4 regions of the Rhizobium leguminosarum genome follow, and region 4 is predicted to be linked to each of the others. Evidence: riboswitches for the same ligand, from Rfam matches in the RefSeq annotation. Region 4 holds a riboswitch; each other region holds the start of a gene.
The links. Region 4 has a riboswitch for cobalamin ahead of bluB (5,6-dimethylbenzimidazole synthase). Riboswitches for the same ligand answer to the same signal wherever they lie in the genome.
Positions count from the first base shown of each region.

Region 1: it holds a riboswitch for cobalamin, as region 4 does, so the genes downstream of both, cobU (bifunctional adenosylcobinamide kinase/adenosylcobinamide-phosphate guanylyltransferase) here and bluB (5,6-dimethylbenzimidazole synthase) in region 4, are expected to answer to the same signal.
Region 2: it holds a riboswitch for cobalamin, as region 4 does, so the genes downstream of both, fdhA (formaldehyde dehydrogenase, glutathione-independent) here and bluB (5,6-dimethylbenzimidazole synthase) in region 4, are expected to answer to the same signal.
Region 3: it holds a riboswitch for cobalamin, as region 4 does, so the genes downstream of both, nrdH (glutaredoxin-like protein NrdH) here and bluB (5,6-dimethylbenzimidazole synthase) in region 4, are expected to answer to the same signal.

Region 1 is NZ_CP016286.1:1,907,005-1,910,239, reverse strand. Features, by position in the region: gene BA011_RS09565 (chloride channel protein) at 1-571, opposite strand, end outside; cobalamin riboswitch at 831-1,227, shown strand; gene cobU (bifunctional adenosylcobinamide kinase/adenosylcobinamide-phosphate guanylyltransferase) at 1,604-2,113, shown strand; gene cobW (cobalamin biosynthesis protein CobW) at 2,118-3,167, shown strand; partial or broken gene cobN (cobaltochelatase subunit CobN) at 3,172-3,235, shown strand, end outside.
Region 2 is NZ_CP016291.1:225,442-228,676, reverse strand. Features, by position in the region: gene fdhA (formaldehyde dehydrogenase, glutathione-independent) at 1-1,079, opposite strand, end outside; cobalamin riboswitch at 1,299-1,498, opposite strand; gene BA011_RS38140 (DMT family transporter) at 1,670-2,575, opposite strand; gene BA011_RS38135 (LysR substrate-binding domain-containing protein) at 2,689-3,235, shown strand, end outside.
Region 3 is NZ_CP016286.1:3,539,412-3,542,646, reverse strand. Features, by position in the region: gene BA011_RS17390 (heavy metal translocating P-type ATPase) at 1-526, shown strand, start outside; cobalamin riboswitch at 764-988, shown strand; gene nrdH (glutaredoxin-like protein NrdH) at 1,249-1,470, shown strand; gene nrdI (class Ib ribonucleoside-diphosphate reductase assembly flavoprotein NrdI) at 1,480-1,884, shown strand; gene nrdE (class 1b ribonucleoside-diphosphate reductase subunit alpha) at 1,986-3,235, shown strand, end outside.
Region 4 is NZ_CP016286.1:1,743,368-1,746,602, reverse strand. Features, by position in the region: gene BA011_RS08765 (HAMP domain-containing methyl-accepting chemotaxis protein) at 1-1,529, opposite strand, end outside; cobalamin riboswitch at 1,898-2,086, shown strand; gene bluB (5,6-dimethylbenzimidazole synthase) at 2,129-2,815, shown strand; gene BA011_RS08755 (SDR family NAD(P)-dependent oxidoreductase) at 3,011-3,235, shown strand, end outside.

The DNA.
Region 1 (3,235 bases), 160 kb from region 4:
GCGCGTTGAAGGCGGCGGCGATGGCGCCCGCCGCGCCGCAGCCAACGAGGGTGCGCAGGTCCGAGCGGCGAAGCTGCAGCTTCAGGCCGAATTTTGAGGCGAGGCCGGCGGCAAGCTGGGTATACCCAGCCTCCAGGCCGACGGAGGCGCCGAAACCGTTGGAGATCAGGTTTTGGACGGCAACGATAATGCTGTCGGTCAGGGACAGGCGGCCGCCATGCAACGCATTGGCCTCGATCGGGTCGACCATCGGTTTCTTGCGCCGTTTCGCCAGCACGAAAAGCAGCAGGCCGAGCAGGGCGCCGCCGATGACGGGGGCGGTGAGCAGCAGCAGCTTGCTCTCGATCTCGGACGAGCTCAACCGTTCGCTGTCGGCGATGCCGAAGACCAGCTGATGCAACTCATTGGAGACATAGCTCATGCCGGTGACGGCGAGGCCCGAGATGATGCCGACGACGGCGCCCGCCAGCGACAGGCCGACCTCGCTGCGCCGGGTCAGCGCCCGCAGGCGTCCCGGATCGAAGAAAACACGCAGCGCGCGGAAACGGCGCCGATCCAATTTCATAAGCATGGCTAGACAACTAGGCGGGGAGAGGCCCGGTCAAGGGCGGAGATGGTCGTACAGTCCGCTTGCGATGCAATTGCGGCGAAAAACCGGCGGTTGGAATAAATTTTGATGACGTAAGTCTCTGATAAATGACGATATTTTAGGTGGGGTAAGTCGTGTTTTGGTAGCCACGCCTGTGAACTGGCGATTGGGCGGCCGCCAAGGCCGGTTGACTTCATCCCTGCGCTTGCCTAACCATCCGGATAACGGATGGTCGACTGACCATCCTGACATAACGGATGGTTCCGGATCGGTGTTGCGCCCCTCCGGATGAAAAGGGAATGTGACGGGGCGGACCCAAGCCGGGCGCCTTCATCACAGCCGACCCCGCGACTGTAGAGCGGTCAGGGTCTTCCATCCGGCATCAGGCCTTTCGGCTGACGGCTTGCAATAGTGCAAGCGGGCGGGATGGACGACATGCCGGAAAAGCCACTGGATATGCATGGTGATCAACCGGGGTCGGACGCCTCTCAAGTCTACGAATCGTCCACCTTTTCACTGATGCAGCCGGGAAGGCGAGGATGATCCGCTGGCACGATCAGGGCGACCGGTTTCCGGTCTGCCCCGATCGCGGCCGATAACCGCGAGCCAGGAGACCTGCCATGCGTGCCGGGCGAGAAGCCCACACCTGGGCACTATGCCCGTTGCCAGCACGGAGGTTGTCTTGGCTGAACGATTGAATTCAGCGCGGCCTGGTGCGGCGCACGCCACGCCTCCAAGCAGCGCTGCAGGAGGAGTGTTTTCGGCCGCTTATGTCGAATGCTGGGTACCCCCCTCTGTCCTGCCGGACATCTCCCCCACAAGGAGGGAGATCGGCAAGCAGCACGACCGTCGTCCTACATCAATTGTTTGGAGAAAAGCTCTCGGCGATTCAATCTCCCCCCTTGTGGGGGAGATGTCCGGCAGGACAGAGGGGGGTGTCACACCCTCAGTAACCGAGACAGATGCACTCGGAGCAAGCCACGGCTACGCACCCTCCCTGAGGGGCGTTTGAATATGACCGCCACCTTCATCCTGGGCGGCGCGCGCTCCGGCAAGTCGCGCTTCGCCGAAGCCCTTGTCACCGCGACCGGCCTCGACCGTCACTATGTCGCGACCGGCCGCGCCTGGGACGAGGAGATGCAGGCGCGCATCGCCCAACACCAGGCCGATCGTGGTCCGTCCTGGACGACGCATGAAGAGCCGCTCGACCTCGTCGGCAAGCTTACCGCCATCGACGGCGAGGGGCGCATCGTCCTCATCGATTGCCTGACGCTCTGGGTCACCAATCTGATGATCGAGGAGCGCGATATGGCGACGGAATTTGCCGCCCTTGCCGATTTCCTTCCCGCCGCGAAAGCGCGGCTCGTTTTCGTTTCCAACGAGGTGGGTCTCGGCATCGTGCCGGACAATCGCATGGCGCGGGATTTTCGCGATCATGCCGGCCGGCTGCACCAATCGATCGCGGCGAAGGCCGCTGAAGTCTATTTCATCGCGGCAGGCCTGCCGCTGAAAATGAAGGGTTAAGTCCATGAACCAGCAGAAGATTCCCGCAACCGTCATCACCGGCTTCCTCGGCGCCGGCAAGACGACGATGATCCGCAACCTGCTCACCAATGCCGGTGGCAAGAAGATTGCGTTGATCATCAACGAATTCGGCGATCTCGGCGTCGACGGCGACGTGCTGAAGGGCTGCGGTGCGGAGAATTGCACCGAGGACGACATCATCGAGCTCACCAATGGCTGCATATGCTGCACGGTTGCGGACGATTTCATTCCGACGATGACGAAGCTGCTCGAGCGCGAGCAGAGGCCCGACCATATCGTCATCGAGACTTCTGGCCTTGCCCTGCCGCAGCCGCTGGTCGCCGCCTTCAACTGGCCCGACATTCGCACCCAGGTGACCGTCGACGGCGTCATCACGGTGGTCGATAGTGCTGCCGTTGCCGCCGGTCGTTTCGCCGATGACCATAATGCCGTCGACGCGCGCCGCGCCGAGGATGAGTCGCTCGATCACGAGAGCCCGATCGAGGAGTTGTTCGAGGATCAGCTGACCTGCGCCGATCTCATCGTGCTCAACAAGACCGACCTGATCGACGCTGCCGGCCTCATCAGGGTGCGCGACGAGGTCGCCTCCCGTACGGTGCGCAAGCCCGTGATGATCGAGGCACGGAACGGGGAGGTGTCGGCCGGCATCCTGCTCGGCCTGGGCATCGGCACGGAGGACGATGTTGCCAATCGCAAGTCGCATCACGAGCTGGAGCAGGAGGACGGTGCGCCGCACGACCATGACGAATTTGACAGCTTCGTCGTCGAGCTCGGCCCGGTCGCCGATCCCGCCGGCTTCATTGAGTCGCTGAAGACTGTTATTTCAGCCCATGATGTGCTGCGCCTCAAGGGTTTCGTCGATGTCTCGGACAAGCCGATGCGGCTGCAGCTCCAGGCCGTCGGCAGCCGTATCGACCATTATTTCGACCGTGCTTGGGGCGCGAGCGAAAAGCGCGCCACGCGCCTTGTCGTTATCGGCCTGCGCGAAATGGATCAGGACGCGGTAAGGGCGGCGATCGAAGCGCTGGCATAGACGGATGCATCTGCTTCTGGTTCAACAGGGAACGATCAGCGACGGCGAGGAGGCAATCGACTTCGGGC
Region 2 (3,235 bases), on a different replicon from region 4:
TTGACGATATCGGCAATTGGCAGCCGGTCGTGGAGGATCGCCTGCATGAGCTGACGATTATATTTGATCACCGGAGTCTGGCCTGTGTGGAAGGACTGCGCCTTGGCCCATCCGAGGCCGAAACGGAGCGAAAGATTGCCGTGTTTGGCGGCGTTGTCGACGGCGCCCGGATCCTCGGTAACGTAGAGGCCGGGAATACCGATCGAACCTGCGGCACGGGTAATCTCCATCATCTGATTGAGCACGATTGCCGGCTGTTCGCCGCCCGAGTGGCCGCGTGCCTCGAAGCCGACCGCATCGATGGCGCTGTCCACTTCGTTGGTGCCGACGACCTGCGCGATCATGTCGCCAAGACGGTCGCTCTTCGACAGGTCGATCGGTTCGAAACCAACCTTTGCCGCATGCGCCAGGCGGTCCTTGTTGAAATCACCGATCATCACGACTGCAGCGCCGAGAATGCGAGCCGAAGCCGCAGCCGCAAGGCCGACCGGGCCGGCGCCGGCGACATAGACGGTCGAGCCGACCCCAACGCCTGCACGCACCGCGCCATGGAAGCCGGTGGGCAGAATGTCGGAGAGCATGGTGAGATCGCGGATCTTCGCCATTGCCTTGTCCCGATCGGGGATTTTCAGCAGGTTGAAATCTGCATAGGGTATGGTGACGTAGCGTGCCTGTCCGCCGATCCAGCCGCCCATGTCGACATAACCGTAAGCACCGCCGGCGCGGGCCGGGTTTACCGTCAGGCAGACACCGGTATCCTGAGACTTGCAGCAGCGGCAACGGCCGCAGGCGACATTGAAAGGCACCGAGACGATATCGCCGATGTCGAGCATCTCGACGTCGATGCCTTTCTCGATGATCTCGCCGGTGATTTCATGACCGAGGACCAGGCCCGGCATCGCCGTCGTGCGGCCGCGGACCATATGCTGATCGGAGCCGCAGATATTGGTCGAGATCACCTTCAGGATGACGCCGTGTTCGATGCGGCGGCCGTCGGGCGCTTCCAGCTTCGGATCGTCGATGTCGCGGACTTCGACCTTGCCCGGCCGGAGATAAACGACGCCTCTATTTTTGCTCATGGATTCCTCCCACTTGTTTGAATGCCTCGATCTGCAACCGATGCAGTCGATGGCAACCTTCCCTCCGGCCTGCCTCCTCCGCAGCCCGGTGTCCACAACACGAGGATACCGCCGCATCGGGCGATATTCGATTTTGCAAAAGGGACAGATTGGATAGAAAAGAGGCGTGAACGCCGGGTTTTTCGCCTGTCGTTCCGCTCGTGATCGCCCGCCGAATCTATCGATTTGCTGTGCCAAGAGCTGGTTCCGGCTCCAGAATCTCCTTTCGATCCATCTCGATATCTTTCCGGATGTCTATCCGGCGATTTCTTTGAGGATTTCAGTTCTTCTACCGCTGCAGGGCAGCGCCGACGTCCGGCCGGCTTCCCATGGTCCATTTCGCCAATTTGCGAGATAGCGCCTTGAACACCACAAACAAACCATGCCTGACGGAAAACAGCGATCAAAAAAACGACATGGGCGCAACTCAAAGACGACAGTCGGTGAAGTCGCAATAGATCGCTGCGCAGGGGAAATAATTGATCCCGCGAATACGGCGGTTTTCCGGATCCTCCGGGAGATTTGATTGCCGTCTGCCTTGAGGACGGAGTTTACGCGCGATGCGGTCGCCGGCTGCGGCTGACGTCGATTGCCGTATGCCAGAACACGGCGCCGAGGATGATCGCGCCGCCGAAAAAGGTGGCGATGGGCGGCTGCTCGGAAAACAGCAGCCAGACCCAGAATGGTGTGAGGACGATCTCCATCGTGCCGATCAGCGCGGCTTCTGCCGGCCGCATCCGTTTCGCGCCGGCAAGGAAGAGCACCAGCGCCAGCGAGAAATTGGTTGCGCCAAAGGCGGCAAGAACGATCCAGTTGTGCAGGTCGAGGGAACCGACCGAACCGAACGGGGCAAAGATGGCAAGCGTCAGAAAAGCGCTGACCACGGTCGGCGGCAGGCTCGGCACGTCGGGACTGATGCGCGGGATGATGATGACGAGCGCGAAGGAGATGGTCATGCCAAGCGCCAGCAAATCGCCCACACCGGTCCCGCCGCCGATCGACGAGGCGACGATGACTGCGACGCCGAGGAGCGAGATGCCGCCGGCAATCAACGTCCGCCTGGCAACCCTCTCCCTGAGGAGGAACCAGCCGAGCAACGCTGCGATGAAAGGCGCGGTCGCATAGATCATCGTCACATTGGCGACGGTGGTCATATAGAGCGCCCCGATGAAGCATACCTGACTGAAGGTCTGGCATGCGATCATGGCAAGACCGGACGGATGGAAGACGGATCGCCATTGCTGCCGTGACATGCCCCCTTCGAGGAAAAAGCAGGGGATCAGCAGAAACAGGCCGCCGAACAACGACCGCCAGGCGATCGCCGTCCATACGTCGGTCGTCAGGAGCCGCGAATAGACGCCGCTCGCGCTCCAGGCAAGCGTCGCAGCAATGATGAGAAGCACACCCTTCTCGTGCTCGCTGCCTGCGAGGCGTCTGGCCGGATTTTCAATTGTCACGCAGATATTCTCAAAGAAGGAAGTCGAACGCGGCTCCTTTTTGCACCAGGAATTGACATCGGACAAACGAATAGTAGAGATGACTACCATCGATTTTTTCTATGGCTATTCAGATGCACGAGCCGATTGAGAGTGACCTGCTGAGAACCTTCCTGGTCGTTGCCGAAACCTCCAATTTCTCCGCCGCCGCCCAGCGCATCGGGCGGACGCAGTCGGCCGTCAGCACCCAGATCAAGAGGCTCGAGCAGACGATCGGCGAAACGCTGTTCGAGCGCGGCGCCCGCGGCGTGCTGCTCACACGCCAGGGCATCCAGCTGGTGCCCTATGCCCGCAGGATCATCGACCTCTTGAACGAGGCGGCTGCGACGATCCGCAGCAAGCCGCTGGACGGACCGGTGCGCATCGGAATTCCGGAGGAATACAGCCAGACGGTGCTGCCGGCAGCCCTTGCGGCTTTCGCTGTGCGCCACCCGGCCGTCGAGGTCACCGTGTCCTGCGACTACACGGTCCGCAACCTGGCCGCCCTCGAGCGGGATGAGCTCGATCTGGCCGTCGTTTTCGACTGGAGCGATGAGACGAAAGGCGAGGTCATCTGCATTGATCCCACGGTCTGGGTCACATCGATGGTCCATCGGCTGCACGATATCGATCCCCTGCCGA
Region 3 (3,235 bases), 1.8 Mb from region 4:
GCCGCGCGAGGATGCCGAGGCCGGGCTCGCTGCCCTCAAATCAGCAGGCGTCAAGGCGATGATGTTGACCGGCGACAACAAGCGGACGGCGGCAGCCGTTGCCGGCATGCTCGGCATCGACTGGCGCGGGGAGATGATGCCGGAGGACAAGCAGCGGGTCGTCGGCGAATTGAAGCGCCAGGGCTTCATCGTCGCCAAGGTCGGCGACGGCATCAACGATGCTCCGGCACTGGCAGCGGCCGATATCGGCATCGCCATGGGCGGCGGCACTGATGTGGCGCTGGAGACGGCGGATGCCGCCGTGCTGCACGGACGCGTTGGCGACGTGGCGCGGATGATCGAACTTTCCAAACGCACGATGCGCAACATCCTGCAGAATATCACCATCGCACTCGGGCTGAAGGCGGTGTTTCTGGTGACGACGATCATAGGCATCACCGGGCTCTGGCCGGCGATCCTCGCCGATACCGGCGCCACCGTGCTGGTGACGATCAACGCGCTGCGGCTGCTTCGGATAAAGATATAACATTCCTACTTCCTCCCTCCGGCGTTCGTCACCGGGGGATGTCCTATCGACGATTCGGGCCTGATCTTGAATCGAAACGCGGACCGGCCATAGGGTCGGCTCTCTTCGTCGGGGCTTTCTCCACAGCCTGCTTTCCTTAAGCTTTCGTTATCCATGTTTTTCACAGGAACGTAGCGATTTCAAACCTGTCGTAACGCAATGCACAAACCATCCGTTGACGCGAATTTGGATTGGCGTACTATATCTAGTGTTCGAGGTTCCATCGATTCGTAGGGATCGATGGCTAAGACGGGAATTCGGTGCGTTTCGCCATCATGGCGCGGCAATGCCGGAGCTGCCCCCGCAACTGTAAGCGGCGAGCAACTGTCCGATTTCAGGTCACTGGAGCATGATGCTCCGGGAAGGCTGGGCAGGAGCTTTGACCCGTGAGCCAGGAGACCTGCCTCGAACGAAACGTCCACGGGCGGGGTGTCCGGAAGGTCGCGTTGCATGGCTGCGGGGAATCTCCGCATCGCGTTTCGCAGGCCGAGCCTCCGCATAAGCCACTTCGGGGTGAAGTCATGTCAGTATCTCAGTTCAGGCCGCCACCCGTGCTAGGTAGAGGGCGGAGTATGCCCAGCGGCTAAACAGCCGCATAGCTCACATCACCGGAGACTTTCCACGGATGTCGACAGATTTCCGATCGATGTTCTGTGCCCAATCGCGTCGTCACGAGGAATATCATGACCATTACCGTCTACAGCAAGCCTGCCTGCGTCCAGTGCACTGCCACTTACCGCGCCCTCGACCGCCTGGGCGTGGATTATGACATCGTCGATATCTCTGAGGATGCCGAAGCGCTCGATCGCGTCCGCAGCCTCGGCTACATGCAGGCGCCCGTCGTCATCGCCGGCGAGCAGCATTGGGCGGGCTTCCGTCCCGACATGATCAGCGCGCTTTCCTGAGGAAAAGCGATGGGTCTGATCGTCTATTATTCCAGCCGATCCGAGAACACCCATCGGTTCGTCGCCAAGCTCGGACTGCGCGCGGCGCGCATTCCGCCAAGTGGCGCAGACGCGTTCCATATCCGCGAACCCTTCGTGCTGATCGTGCCGACTTATAGCGGCGACGGCGGCAAGGGTGCCGTTCCCAAGCAGGTGATCCGTTTCCTCAACGATGCGGAAAACCGAGGACACATCCGCGGCGTGATCGCTGCGGGCAACAGCAATTTCGGCGAGACATACGGGCTCGCCGGCGACGTGATCTCAATGAAGTGCCAGGTGCCTTACCTCTACAGGTTTGAGCTGCTGGGCACAGAAGCGGATGTCGCCAACGTCAAACACGGAATGGAACGGTTTTGGACACGGGAACAAATCTGACGCGGGATGCGGGCGCAAAACCGCATCACACTGTTGCTCATCCTGTCGTGGAAAGGCCGCTGAAGGCAGCCGAAACGCTCGACTATCACGCGCTGAATGCGATGCTGAACCTCTATGACGATGAGGGGCGGATCCAGCTCGACAAGGATCGAATGGCCGCCAAGCAATATTTCCTCCAGCATGTGAACCAGAACACGGTGTTCTTTCACAATCTGAGGGAAAAGCTCGATTACCTCGTGACCGAGGGCTATTACGAGCAGGAGGTTCTCGACCAGTATTCCTTCAATTTCGTGCGGGATTTGTTCGACCAGGCCTATGCCAGGAAATTCCGTTTCCCGACCTTCCTTGGCGCCTTCAAATATTACACCAGCTATACGCTGAAGACTTTCGACGGAAAGCGCTATCTCGAGCGCTACGAGGACCGCATCTGCATGGTAGCGCTTGCCCTCGCGCGCGGCGACGAGGCCCTTGCCCGCGACATGGTCGACGAGATCATTTCCGGCCGTTTCCAGCCGGCAACGCCGACCTTCCTCAACGCCGGCAAGAAGCAGCGCGGCGAACTGGTTTCCTGCTTCCTGCTGCGCGTCGAGGACAATATGGAATCGATCGGCCGGTCGATCAATTCGGCGTTGCAATTGTCAAAGCGCGGGGGCGGCGTGGCACTGTCGCTGACGAATATCCGCGAGGCGGGCGCGCCGATCAAGCATATCGAGAACCAATCCTCGGGCATCATCCCCGTGATGAAGCTGCTCGAAGACAGTTTCTCCTATGCCAACCAGCTCGGGGCGCGGCAGGGGGCGGGTGCCGTCTATCTCAATGCCCATCATCCCGATATCATGCGCTTCCTCGACACCAAGCGCGAAAATGCCGACGAGAAGATCCGCATCAAGACACTGTCGCTCGGCGTCGTCGTGCCCGACATCACCTTCGAACTCGCCAAGAACAACGAGGATATGTACCTGTTCTCGCCCTATGATGTGGAGCGCGTCTATGGCGTGCCTTTCACCGAGATTTCGGTGACGGAAAAGTACCGCGAGATGGCTGATGACGCCCGCATCTCCAAGAAGAAGATCAAGGCGCGCGAATTCTTCCAGGTGCTTGCCGAAATCCAGTTCGAGAGCGGCTATCCCTACATCATGTTCGAGGACACGGTGAACCGGGCGAACCCGATCGCCGGGCGCATCTCGATGAGCAATCTCTGCTCGGAAATCTTGCAGGTGAGCGAGGCAAGCGAATATCATGACGACCTTTCCTACAAACATCTCGGCAAGGACATTTCCTGCAATCTCGGCTCGCTGAACATCGCCGCGGCAATGGATTCGGCCGATTTCGGCAAGACGATCGAAACCTC
Region 4 (3,235 bases):
TCCTCGATCTTCAGCAGGGCGTCGCCGGTTTCGTTCACCAGCCCGACGCCCGCGGCAACTTCCTGGCCGGACACATTGATCAGGTTTTTGATTTCCTTTGCTGCATTTGCCGACCGCTGGGCGAGTTCACGCACCTCCTGCGCGACAACCGCAAAACCCTTGCCGGCCTCACCGGCGCGCGCCGCCTCGACGCCGGCATTCAGCGCCAGCAGGTTGGTCTGGAACGCGATTTCATCAATGACGCCGATGATGCGGCCGATCTGGCTCGACGAGGTCTGAATCCGGTCCATCGCTCCGATCGCATCACGCACCACCGTTGCCGAGACATGAGCGCTCCGCTTGGTTTCCTCGACCAGCTTGCCGGCATTTTCGGCGCGCTGCGACGATGTTCTGACCGTGGTGGTCACCTCATCAAGTGCCGCGGCGGTCTGTTCCAGTGCTGCCGCCTGTTGCTCGGTCCGTCTGGCGAGTTGATCTGCGGAGGATGCCAGTTCGCTTGACCCGCCTTCGACCGCCACCGAGGCCATCTTGATCTCTGTCAGCGCGGCCGCGACCGCTTCGACCATGTTGTTGAAATCCCGCCGCAATTTATCGAATTCTGGGCCGAGATCGGCCAGGTGTATCGAGAAGTCGCCTGCGGCAAGCTTTTCCAATGAAGTTGCAAGAGCGGTCATGACCAGCCGTTGAGTTTTGCTGGCCTCTTCCGTGAACAATGTGTTGCGTGCCCGTTCGGCGTCGAGCGAAGCGCTCTGCTCGGCAGCGGCCTGCTCTCTTTCGACCTTCGATATCGCCTCATGACGGAAAACTTCCAACGCGCGTGCCAGAAAACCGATCTCGTCGCCATTTTCCTTGTAGGTGACAGGGGAGACCAGATCGCCTTTCTGCAACGCGCTGATTCTTTCGCTGAGGATTCTGATGGGCCGGCCAACAAGGCTGCGCATGGCGAGAAGGAAGGCGACGACGGCCAAGGCGGTGATCAGCGACTGGGTGAACAGCGAAACGAGAACCTTCTGCCTGACTTCAGCAGCGATTTTTTCGACGGACCAGTTGGTAACGATATAGCCGGTGGCCTTGCCTGATTTATCCAACGGGAGCGGCGCGATGATCGTGACCACGCCGGCGGATATTCCGCTGTCGTCGATCGTCGTTTTCTCCGGCTTGGCACCGAGGCTCTTCACCAGATCGGCCGGTGCGGGCAAACCGTTGATGCCATCGCGTGTCCACGTGTCGACGGCGGCAGGCTCAGAGTTGAATGCGGCAAACTGCACGAGATCGAGCGAAGGGTCATCGCGGTAGAGCGAATAGGCTTCACGGACCGCATTCGCCTTGCCCCACTTGACCCCGCCGGCGGCCAGCGAGGCAAACTGCTCCGCATCCTTGGACCAGTTGGCCTTGGCGCCATCGATCAGAGCCCGGGTTTCGTACATCCAGGTATAGGTGGCGAAAGCGGAAATGCCGCAGAGGTTGACGGCCACGATAATCGCCGCCAGCTTGGCTGTCAGAGGCATCGTTTTCAAAAAATGGAACATTCCGCGGCAGCCTAGAATTGCAGCTCAGTCGAACATGTTCCCGACCGGCGTCTCAATACGGGCATCCGCGCTGACGATCACATCACGAGCCCTCATGCCCATGTGCGGATAGCAACCCAAAACGCGCAAACGCAGTGTGTATTTGATATGTGAATAAATCATAAAGTAGAATGGGATGCCGGAGCACACACGTGTTATTTCGCTATTGCGCCCGCTGGAGATCTGCCTCGCCCCGCTGGAGAGAAGAGGTATGTCGCGCGTCCATGTTCCCTACGCCCCGGCCGAAGAAGAGAGACAGATGGCACCGCTTGGCGCGCGCGGCTAGAATCAACCATCTGGTTCGCGGCTTGCCGCCGCGCCGGTTTGCTGAAATAGATGCGCCGTCAGGTGCCCGCCGGTAAGGCGGGAGAATCGGGAATCCGGTGCAAGGCCGGAACGTGCCCAACGCTGTAAGGCCGACGCTTGCCGCTTCATCACGCCACTGGCTTCTTGCCGGGAAGGCTGCGGCAGACGGATGACGCCAAGTCAGAAGACCGGCCTGGCAAAGATAGACCGATCCGCGCGGACGGCGGGGCGGTTGCGTTGTTGGGGATTTGACGATGCGACCCTTTGATGAGGATGCCCTTTCGGCGGCGTCCGGTTTTTCCGTGGCCGAACGCGAGGCCGTCTATCATGCGATCATGACGCGGCGTGACGTTCGCAGCCAGTTCCTGCCCGATCTCTTGCCGGACGACGTTGTAGAGCGTCTGCTGACGGCCGCTCACCACGCACCCTCCGTCGGCTTCATGCAGCCGTGGAATTTCATTCTGGTGAAAAGTGCCGCTGTGCGGGCGCGCGTCCGGGATGCCTTCGCGAGCGCCAACGACGAGGCGGCGCTGATGTTTGCCGGCGATCGGCGGCAGGCCTACCGCGCCCTCAAGCTCGAAGGCATCGTGGAGGCGCCGCTCGGCATATGTGTGACCTGCGATCCCACGCGCAGCGGCAGCGTGGTGCTGGGGCGCACCCACAATTCGAAGATGGATTCATACTCGACCGTCTGCGCCATCCAGAATCTCTGGCTGGCGGCGCGGGCGGAAGGGGTCGGCATCGGTTGGGTCAGCATCTTCCGCGAAGGCGATCTGAAAACCATTCTCGGCATACCCGAGCATATCGAAGTAGTCGCCTGGCTCTGTGCCGGTTTCGTCGATCGGCTCTATGACGAGCCGGAACTCTCCGTCAAAGGCTGGCGGCAGCGGCTGCCGCTGGAGGATCTGGTCTTCCATGATGGATGGGGACTGAACACCTAGGGCAGTGCGGTGGAGCATGGCCTCAATCGCACAGTCACGACACTCAAGGTGAGCAAACCGATGTCGGGGATCGCCGACGCCGGGCGAGGGCGAGGTATCTTTATTCCGGGCCTTTATATCGATACGCTGAAGGCGAATCCCGGAATTCCAAATGATATTCGGCTATCGGCGGCTCGATCGGAGGATAACGGCCCAATGAACATGATCGACTTGAAGGAACGCATCATCGTCATCACAGGCGGTGCGCGCGGCATCGGCTACGCTATCGCAGAGCGCGTCATCCAGTCTGGTGGCAAGGTGGCAATCTGGGACCTGAACGAAAACATGGCGAAGGACAGCGCTTCCGCTCTCGGCTCCGGCACGGTCGCTTTCGGCGTCAACGTCGCAGATCCCCAATCAGTGAAAAACGCGGCGGCGACG